DNA from 4 places in the Rhizobium acidisoli genome. Region 4 is predicted to be linked to each of the others. Evidence: predicted binding sites of a transcription regulator. Region 4 holds the regulator's gene; each other region holds the start of a gene.

Region 1 (2,201 bases), on a different replicon from region 4:
ATAGGCTTCGTCGAGCGAGAGTGGTTCGATCAGCGGCGTGTATTCGGTGAAGATGTCGCGGATCTGCTGCGACACCGCCTTGTAGACTTCGAAGCGCGGCGGCACGAAAATCAGCTCCGGACATTTGCGCTTGGCGGTCACTGACGGCATCGCCGAGTGGACACCATAGGCACGGGCCTCGTAGCTCGCCGCCGCCACCACGCCGCGGGCGGCCGATCCACCGACGGCAATCGGCTTGCCGCGCAATTCCGGGTTATCGCGCTGTTCGACCGAGGCGTAAAAGGCATCCATGTCGACATGAACGATCTTGCGCGGCCGCTCGTGACCTTCATCGTTTGTCATGACTGGCTTCCATCAGGACCATCTATGTCCCCCAGAGATGGGAAGTGCGCGCCGCATTTGTCACCTTCCGGCGTTTGCATGCGCTCGCAGCCCATGGCCATCCGACGGCGAAGGACCGCGAAGCTCACACCGGCGCCGAACGCTTTCACCAACAGCTTGCGCTCGATCGCGCCATGGCGGTCACATCGCCGACAGATGAATTCGATAACCGGCTCACGATAATCCTTCAGTCTCAGATCACTCAATGGGCCGGGTCCGGCCATGCGAAAAAATTCCTAATTCAGTCATCGGGTTGAATCCGTTCATGGAATCCGTCAGGGCCGCGCCCGCGCTCAACTTGAGCGCGCCGGACGCGCATTGACTCGTTTTTACTTTGAGAACAAATAAAGAACATATCGCCTCTTCTCAAGTCGAAAACGGGTTGCCGTAAGGAGATCATGACCACAGCCGTCGCCACTTCGAATGCCGTTCTCGACGAGTTGCGCGAGAAAATAGCCAGCCTGGAAGGGACCGGCCTGCGCCATCGCAGTTTCCTGCCGTTCGGCCTTAGCGAGATCGATGCGCAGCTTCCGGGAGGCGGCCTGGCCTATGGCGCGTTGCATGAAGTCGCCGGCGGCGGAAACGGCGCGATCGACGGGGCGGCCGCGGCACTCTTCATCGGCGGCATTGCGGCGCGCACCACCGGCAAGGTGGTCTGGTGCCTAACGCGCTTCGATCTCTTCTTTCCGGCACTTGCCCAGATCGGGCTTCATCCCGACCGCGTCATCTTCGTCGAATGCGACAAGGAAGAGACGGTGCTGGCGAGCTTCGAAGAGGCGTTGCGCTATGGCGGCCTCGGCGCCGTCGTCGCCGAACTGGTGCGCCTGCCGATGACGGCATCGCGCCGTCTGCAGCTTGCGGCGGAAAAGTCCGGCACATTGGGCTTGGTGATCCGCCGATGGCGGCGCCAGACGGAAGCCTCCGATTTCGGTATGCCGACGGCAGCTGTAACCCGCTGGCGGATCTCGGTGCTGCCATCCGAGCCGCTTCCCGTACCGGGTGTCGGCCGCGCGCGCTGGCTCGCAGAACTCATGCGGGTGAGGGCAGGCGAGGGAGGAGAGTTCATTATCGGAGCATGTGATGGCCAGGGTCGTATCTGTCTTTCTTCCGACACTGCCGACCGACCGGATCAGACGCGCCGATCCTTCGCTCTCCCCTAACACGCCGCTCGTGGTGATCGCCAGGAGCGGCTCGAAGCGATGGGTGGCGGCGGCCGACCGGGCAGCCCTCAAACTCGGGCTGCGCGTCGGCATGCCGGCCGCCAAGGCGCAGGCGCTGGTCCAGGGGCTGACGATGATTGATGCCGACCCAGTAGCCGACCTCGCAACACTCGAACGGCTGACGTTATGGGCCTTGTCGCAATATTCTCCCGTGGTCACCATGGATCCTCCGGACGGCATTGTGATGGATACCGCAGGCGCCGATCATCTGCAGGGTGGCGAAGACCTGATGCTCTCTGGTCTCGTCAACCGTTTCCGCGGCCGCGGTCTTGCAGCGCGAGCGGCGGTCGCCGACAGCTGGGGCGCCGCGCATGCGCTCGCCCGCTCCACGAATCGCGAGACGATTATCATCTCACGCGGCGAGACCGCCAAGGCTGTGAACCGGCTGCCGCTGTCCTCGCTGCGCCTGCCGGTCGAAATCGTCGCAAGTCTCCGCACCCTCGGCTTCGCCACCGTCGGTGATCTTGCCGCTACGCCGCGCGCGCCGCTGACGCTGCGTTTCGGTCCGGAGATCGGGCGGCGCCTCGACCAGATGTTCGGCCGCATCGCCGAGCCGATCGATCCGATCCGGCCGGCCGACCTCGTCGAGGTGCAAAAATC
Region 2 (2,201 bases), 1.4 Mb from region 4:
GAAGGAGGGGAGATACTGCGGTTCTGCCGGCGTGCAGGCGACGGCGCCGGTATATTCGTTGAGGGCGACCTGGTCCTTCGGCAGTGCGGAATAATTCGTGCCGGTTTCCAGCGAGGCATAGGCGGAACCGGCAAAGACGCCGGCCGATATCAGGGTGAGTGCCCAGAGGCGAGGAAGCGACTGCATGAGGGGTCTCCAGCGTTTCGATCCGGCATTTCAACCCGCGGAAGGGCACTTGGTTCCCTCAGCGCCGCAACAGGCGACAGTGCACATAACCTTGACCGACGATGCTTTCGGCGATTGCGATCGCCCGCTCGACATCGCCGCGCCGGTGCACGAAACCGTCGAGGATGACATAGGAGCCCAGCATGTCGACGGTGATTTCCTCAGCGTCGAGATCGACGGCGGCATGAAGGGCGCTCTCGACCGAAGCGCGCGTCGCCGCCTCGCCGTGTCCCTGCCGGCCGGATTCGTCATGGTCGGTGAAGCCGGGAAACCCGATCACGTCAGCGTCTCCTAAGGTTGGTTGATCTCGGTTAACGCCGCAGCAGGGCTTTCGTTGCGACCGGCTCGGCGCGATATTCGAGCGTGATTTCTGCAAGCCCCGGTGTGGCCTGCCCTTGGCGGAAGCCGCTGCGGTTTCCATATCTGGCTTGGAGCCGACAGAGGGATGACGACGATGAAAGTGCTGCTGCCCGCCTTATTCCCCGGGGCATTGTTTGCCGTGGCCTTGCTTGCCGGCTGCTCCTCCGCCGATAGCCCGGCGCTGGACCCTATTCCCGGCAGCATCACCTATGGCGGCCAGCCGCGGACGAAGCTGACCAAGTCGCCGGTCGGCAGCGCGGTCCACCACCAGTTCTACGACGGGACCGGTCAGCGCGTGGAAGAGACTTATATTCTTCAGCCGGATCGCAGTCTGAAGCTGGTGCGGCGTGTGGTGGGACCGGATTTCCCCGATTGAAGCCCCCCGGGCACCTCAATGCTTGACAGCGGCTGAAATCGCGAACATTCAAGGAACATCTAATCTTCCCCAGTGATTCTGCGGGAGCCCGACCGGACGGCTGGATGTATCTCGAAAAGCTCAATCCCCAGCAGCGCATGGCCGTCGAGCATGGCACGCTCACCGACGGCAGCCATATTGCCGGGCCGCTGCTGGTCATTGCCGGCGCCGGTTCGGGCAAGACCAATACGCTGGCGCATCGGGTTGCCCATCTGATCGTCAAGGGCGCCGATCCGCGCCGCATCCTGCTGATGACCTTCTCGCGCCGGGCCGCCGCCGAGATGGCGCGGCGCGTCGAGCGCATCTGCCGCGATGTGCTGGGTGCGAATGCCGGTGTGATGGCCGATGCGCTGAACTGGTCCGGCACCTTCCACGGCATCGGCGCGCGGCTGTTGCGCGATTATGCGCAGCAGATCGGCCTCGATGCCGATTTCACCATTCACGACCGCGAAGACAGCGCCGACCTGATCAACCTCATCCGGCACGATCTCGGCTTCTCCAAAACGGAAAGCCGGTTCCCGGCCAAGGGCACCTGCCTTGCGATCTATTCCCGAGCGGTGAATTCCGAGACGGCGCTCGACCAGGTGCTGCGCGACGCTTTTCCCTGGTGTGCGACCTGGGAAAAACAGCTGCGCGAGCTGTTCGCCTGTTATGTCGAGGCGAAGCAGAGCCAGAACGTGCTCGATTACGACGACCTGCTGCTCTACTGGGCGCAGATGGTCGGCGAAAGCGTGATTGCCGAGGATATCGGCAGCCGCTTCGACCATGTGCTGGTCGACGAATATCAGGACACCAACCGGCTGCAGGCCTCGATCCTGATGGCGCTGAAGCCCGGCGGCCAGGGGCTGACGGTCGTCGGCGACGATGCGCAGTCGATCTATTCCTTCCGTGCGGCGACGGTGCGCAATATTCTCGATTTTCCCGCCGCCTTCAGCCCGGCCGCCAATATCGTCACGCTCGACCGCAACTACCGCTCGACGCAGCCGATCCTGGCGGCGGCCAATGCCGTCATCGATCTCGCCTCGGAGCGCTTCACCAAGAACCTGTGGACCGAGCGGCAATCTGCCGAGCGGCCGCGCCTGGTCACCGTGCGCGACGAGGCCGACCAGGCGCGTTATGTCGCCGACATGGTGCTCGACAATCGCGAGGAAGGCCTGACGCTCAAGCAGCAGGCGGTGCTGTTCCGCGCCTCGCATCACAG
Region 3 (2,201 bases), on a different replicon from region 4:
ACCCAAACAATATCGGCACTTCCGGAATAGGGCAGGGGCGGCTGCTTTCGCTTCCAGCGCAGCTTGTCCAGCATCTTCCGCAACCGGACGGTTTCCGTTTCCTTGAAGCCCGTCCCGACACTTCCAACGTGGACGAGATCGGCTCCGCGATAGGCAGCAAGCACCAACGAGCCAAAGCCGGCAGGGGATGCCGATGACTTCTCATAGCCGATGATGAGGAAAGCCTCGCTCTGGACGCATTTGATTTTCACCCAATCCCCGGTCCGGCCGGAACGATAGGGCCGATCGAGGTGCTTGCCGACGATGCCTTCCAGGCCGAGGCGGCAGACATGCTCAAGGAGGACGGCTGGTTCGACGTCGAGTGTCTCCGATAGCCGAATGCCACCGTCTTTGCCGGTCAACAGGTCATCGAGGAGATGCCGGCGCGACCGGTATTCGACGCCGCGCAGATCGTGTCCGTCGAAATAAATGAGATCGAACGCGTAGAAGATGGCGCCGGAAGCTCGGTTACCCGCTTGTTTGCCGGATGCGCCGAGCGACTGCTGCAGCAGCCCGAAATCCGGCCGCCCCTCTGCGTCGAGCACAACGGCCTCGCCATCGATGATCATCGTCGCCGGCCCGAGCGCGCGGGCCGCTTCTAGGATCGCCGGAAACCGGCGCGTCCAGTCATGGCCGCCGCGGGTGAGGATCCGGATATCCTGCGGCTCGATATGAACGGCGAGGCGATAGCCATCCCACTTCACCTCCCAGCTCCACTTGTCTCCCTTCGGAGCATGGCTCTTCAATTGCGCCAGCGCGGGCTCGACACGGTCAGGCATCGGATCGAAAAGCAGCTGTGGCTGGGCCGGATTGCGCTTCTTGCGCGGCCGCGAACGAATCGGAGCCTCGGTATCACGAAGGAGCGGCTTTGATCTCGGAGGCTTCGTCATCGTGGCAGTTCAGCAGAAAAACCTTAAAGACACTGTGACGATACGGCATTTGTCCCCGTAATCCACGCTGGAGATGTGCAGGCGCTGCGAAAAAAACTCAGCCGGTCGCTACCGGCCTGATTCCCATGGATATTCTTCTGATTCCTCATGTTCAGGATAATATTCCCATCATTCCGGTTGCTTGACTCTTCAGTTCGGCGGGAACAGAAACAGAACATCCGCATTTTGCTCGACATGATGTCGGCGGCCAACACGAGGGAGCCGTGAACGATGACTGCTGCCCGCGAAAGGGTGATTTCCGATTTGCGCGAGCGCATCGCCTCGCTGGAAGGCGTGTCAGCCAGAAAGGCTGGTTGTCTTTCCTTCGGCGTGCCGGAAATTGATGCGGTCCTCCCAGGCGGTGGTCTTGCCTATGGCGCCCTGCATGAGTTTGCCGGCGGCGGGCAAGGCACGGTGGATGGTGCCGCGGCGGCGCTTTGCGCAGCTGGCATCGCGGCGCGCACCAAAGGTCCTGTGGTCTGGTGCCTGACGCGGCCGGACCTGTTTTTTCCCGCACTCGCTGAGGTCGGGCTGCATGCGGACCGGGTGATTTTCGTCGAGTCCGACAAGGAAGAGGATGTGCTCGCCAATATGGAGGAGGGGCTGTCCTTCGGCGGATTGGGTGCTGTGGTCGGTGAACTCGTCCGCCTGCCGATGGTCGGCTCGCGCCGGCTCCAGCTGGCGGCCGAGAAAACAGGGACGATGGCGCTCGCCGTCCGACGCTGGCGCAGGCAGACGGAGGCGAATGATCTTGGCCAACCCACGGCATCGACCACAAGGTGGCGGGTCAGCGTCATGCCGTCGGAGGAGCTGCCAGTGCCGGGTGTCGGAAGGCCCCAATGGTTGCTGGAATTGATGCGCGTAAAAGCCGGTGAATGTGCTGAATTTCTCGTAAGGGCGTGCGATGACAAGGGTTGTCTCGATCTATCTCCCGGATCTGCCGACGGATCGCATTCGTCGCGCCGATCCGTCCATTCCGCCTGAACAGCCAATCGCCGTGATTGCCAGGAGCGGCTCGAAGCGCTGGGTGTCGGCCGCTGACGTGGCCGCCAGACAAGCCGGCGTTCATGTCGGCATGCCGGCGGCGAAAGCGCAGGCTCTATTCCGTGGCCTGATGCTGGTCGATGCGGATCCTGCAACGGATGCCGCAGCACTCGAGCGGATCACGCTCTGGGCTCTGACGCTCTATTCCCCGATCGTCGCGGTCGATGGGATCGATGGCATTGTCATGGA
Region 4 (2,201 bases):
GGCCTCGATCTGGTGATCGTAGTCGCCAAGACGGTGTCAGGTTGGGGCGGCGATATCGGCGTCGGCCGCTTGCCCGCCTGGTATTTCGCCGTCGCCGTCGCAGGCTTCCTGCTGCTGACGCTGCTCCGCACCCGGCTGCGCCATGCCGGCACAATGATCCTCGCAGTCTCGACGCTCCTGGTGCTGATTCTGCCGGTTCCGCGGCCGCCGGATCTGGTGATTTCGGAGGACGGCGGTCTGGTCGCGCTCGTCGATACGGCGGCAATGGCTTCCAATCGTGAAAACCCGCCGGATTTCATCTTCGACCAGTGGCAAAGAGCGTTGGTCCTGCCGACGCATCACCCGCCGAGAATGCTGGATGGCCCCGCTATCCCACCGGAGGGAGAAGACCGCCGCGTCAGGCTTTCCCGCGAGCAGCAGAATGAAGCAAGGACAGCAATGCGGGCGGCTGCCGCGGGCGGAGAAACAAACCGCTTTTCCTGCGTCAAGAAGGCCTGGTGCACATCGAGGCTTGGCAATGGCCGTGTGGTAACCATCATCGACAATGCCGCTTATCTCGGTCCGGCCTGCGATTCGGCCGATATCGTCGTGACGCCGGTCCGTCTGCGTTTCAACAGCTGCCGCTCAGGCGCGACGCTCTTCACCGGTGAGACGCTGCGCAGGACCGGTTCCGTCGAGTTGCGTTTCGCGGATGCCGGCCTGGAGGTCGCAACCGCATTCGAAACGCTGTCGCGGCCGTGGATGCGCCAGCGCGCCTATGACTGGCGCAGCAACAGTTTTGTCGAATCTGGTCTGTCCGGTGTCAGTGATAGCGGCGAATGAGGCCGACGAGTTTGCCCTGCACCTTGACGCGGTCCGGCCCGAAGATCCGGGTCTCGTAAGCCGGGTTGGCCGCTTCAAGTGCGATCGAGGCGCCCTTGCGGCGGAAGCGCTTCAGTGTCGCTTCCTCGTCATCGACGAGCGCAACGACGATGTCGCCGGGGCTTGCGGTGCTGCCGTTGCGGATGATCACCGTGTCGCCATCGAAGATGCCGGCGTCGATCATCGAATCGCCTTTGACCTCCAGCGCATAATGTTCACCGGAGCCAAGCATGTCGGCGGGAACAACGATGTCATGGGTGTTGTTCTGGATCGCCGAGATCGGAACGCCGGCAGCGATTCGGCCCATGACCGGCACCGAGACCGAGTTGCCGTTGTCGGCGACGGGTTTTGCAGGCGCGGGGGCAGCAGCCGGCTGGGGCTTGCCAAGGCTGCCCTCGATGACGCTTGGCGAAAAGCCGCGCCGGGGCTGGATGCTGGGGCTATAGGCTTCGGGAAGCTTGATGACCTCGAGCGCCCTGGCGCGGTTCGGTAGGCGGCGAATGAAACCGCGTTCTTCGAGCGCCGTAATCAGGCGATGAATGCCGGATTTCGAGGCCAGATCCAGGGCATCCTTCATCTCGTCGAAAGATGGCGGAACGCCGGATTCCTTCATGCGCTCATGAATGAAAAGGAGAAGCTCCTGTTGTTTGCGCGTGAGCATCGGCGTGTGACCCCTGATTGAAACAAATCCAGAACAGACACTATATGTTCCATATGTGTTCCGCAAGGTGCTAAATTTCCGTAAAACTTGCCGCCAACTCGTTGAGATTTTTATTTTCATTCGCCGGATTGGCACACATGTCTTGCATTGGGGGTGGGGCTGTCGCACATCTCTTGTCGTTTGAGGGAGGGATATGATGAACGAGCGTTCCGCCAAACCGCACCCGCTGGATCATGTCGTGCTGCCCGTCGTCAATATCGATCTGGCCCGCGAACGGCTCGGCAAGCTCGGCTTCACCGTTGCCGCCGATGCCCGCCATCCCTTCGGAACGGAGAATGCCTGCGTCTTCTTTGCCGACAAGACCTATCTGGAGCCGCTTGGTATCGCCAGCGTCGAAGAGAGCGAGGCGTCGGCGCGACACGGCAATGTCTTCACCGCCCGCAACCGCGCCTTCCGCTTCCGTTGCGGCGAGGAGGGGCTTTCGGCGGTGGCGTTTGCCACCAGCGATGCCGGCCGCGATCATCGCAACTACGCCGGCAGCGGATCGAGCGCCGGCGAGATGCTGCAGTTCAGCCGGCCGATGAAAATGCCTGATGGGTCCGAGACCATCGCCGGCTTCAAGCTGGCCTTTGCCGCTGAGCTGCGCGCGCCGGATTTCTTCCTCTTCAGCGTCGAGCGC

What was found. Region 4 encodes LexA, which represses DNA repair genes until DNA is damaged. Its sites were predicted from a motif close to TGTTCNNNNTGTGTTCNG; they were not measured.
Region 1: CO657_RS36430 (ImuA family protein) is a predicted target of LexA. The motif match lies at 718-735, and genes of this name have one in related genera.
Region 2: CO657_RS01200 (ATP-dependent helicase) is a predicted target of LexA. The motif match lies at 1,002-1,019, and genes of this name have one in related genera.
Region 3: CO657_RS23635 (ImuA family protein) is a predicted target of LexA. The motif match lies at 1,129-1,146, and genes of this name have one in related genera.

The regions. Positions count from the first base shown of each region.
Region 1 is NZ_CP035002.1:819,479-821,679, forward strand. Features, by position in the region: gene dinB (DNA polymerase IV) at 1-342, opposite strand, end outside; gene CO657_RS36425 (hypothetical protein) at 339-605, opposite strand; gene CO657_RS36430 (ImuA family protein) at 780-1,541, shown strand; gene CO657_RS36435 (Y-family DNA polymerase) at 1,462-2,201, shown strand, end outside.
Region 2 is NZ_CP034998.1:240,405-242,605, reverse strand. Features, by position in the region: gene CO657_RS01215 (hypothetical protein) at 1-186, opposite strand, end outside; gene CO657_RS01210 (BON domain-containing protein) at 245-505, opposite strand; gene CO657_RS01205 (hypothetical protein) at 680-961, shown strand; gene CO657_RS01200 (ATP-dependent helicase) at 1,066-2,201, shown strand, end outside.
Region 3 is NZ_CP034999.1:262,417-264,617, forward strand. Features, by position in the region: gene ligD (non-homologous end-joining DNA ligase) at 1-929, opposite strand, end outside; gene CO657_RS23635 (ImuA family protein) at 1,200-1,952, shown strand; gene CO657_RS23640 (Y-family DNA polymerase) at 1,873-2,201, shown strand, end outside.
Region 4 is NZ_CP034998.1:1,628,557-1,630,757, forward strand. Features, by position in the region: partial or broken gene CO657_RS08140 (ComEC/Rec2 family competence protein) at 1-822, shown strand, start outside; gene lexA (transcriptional repressor LexA) at 803-1,522, opposite strand; gene CO657_RS08150 (VOC family protein) at 1,719-2,201, shown strand, end outside.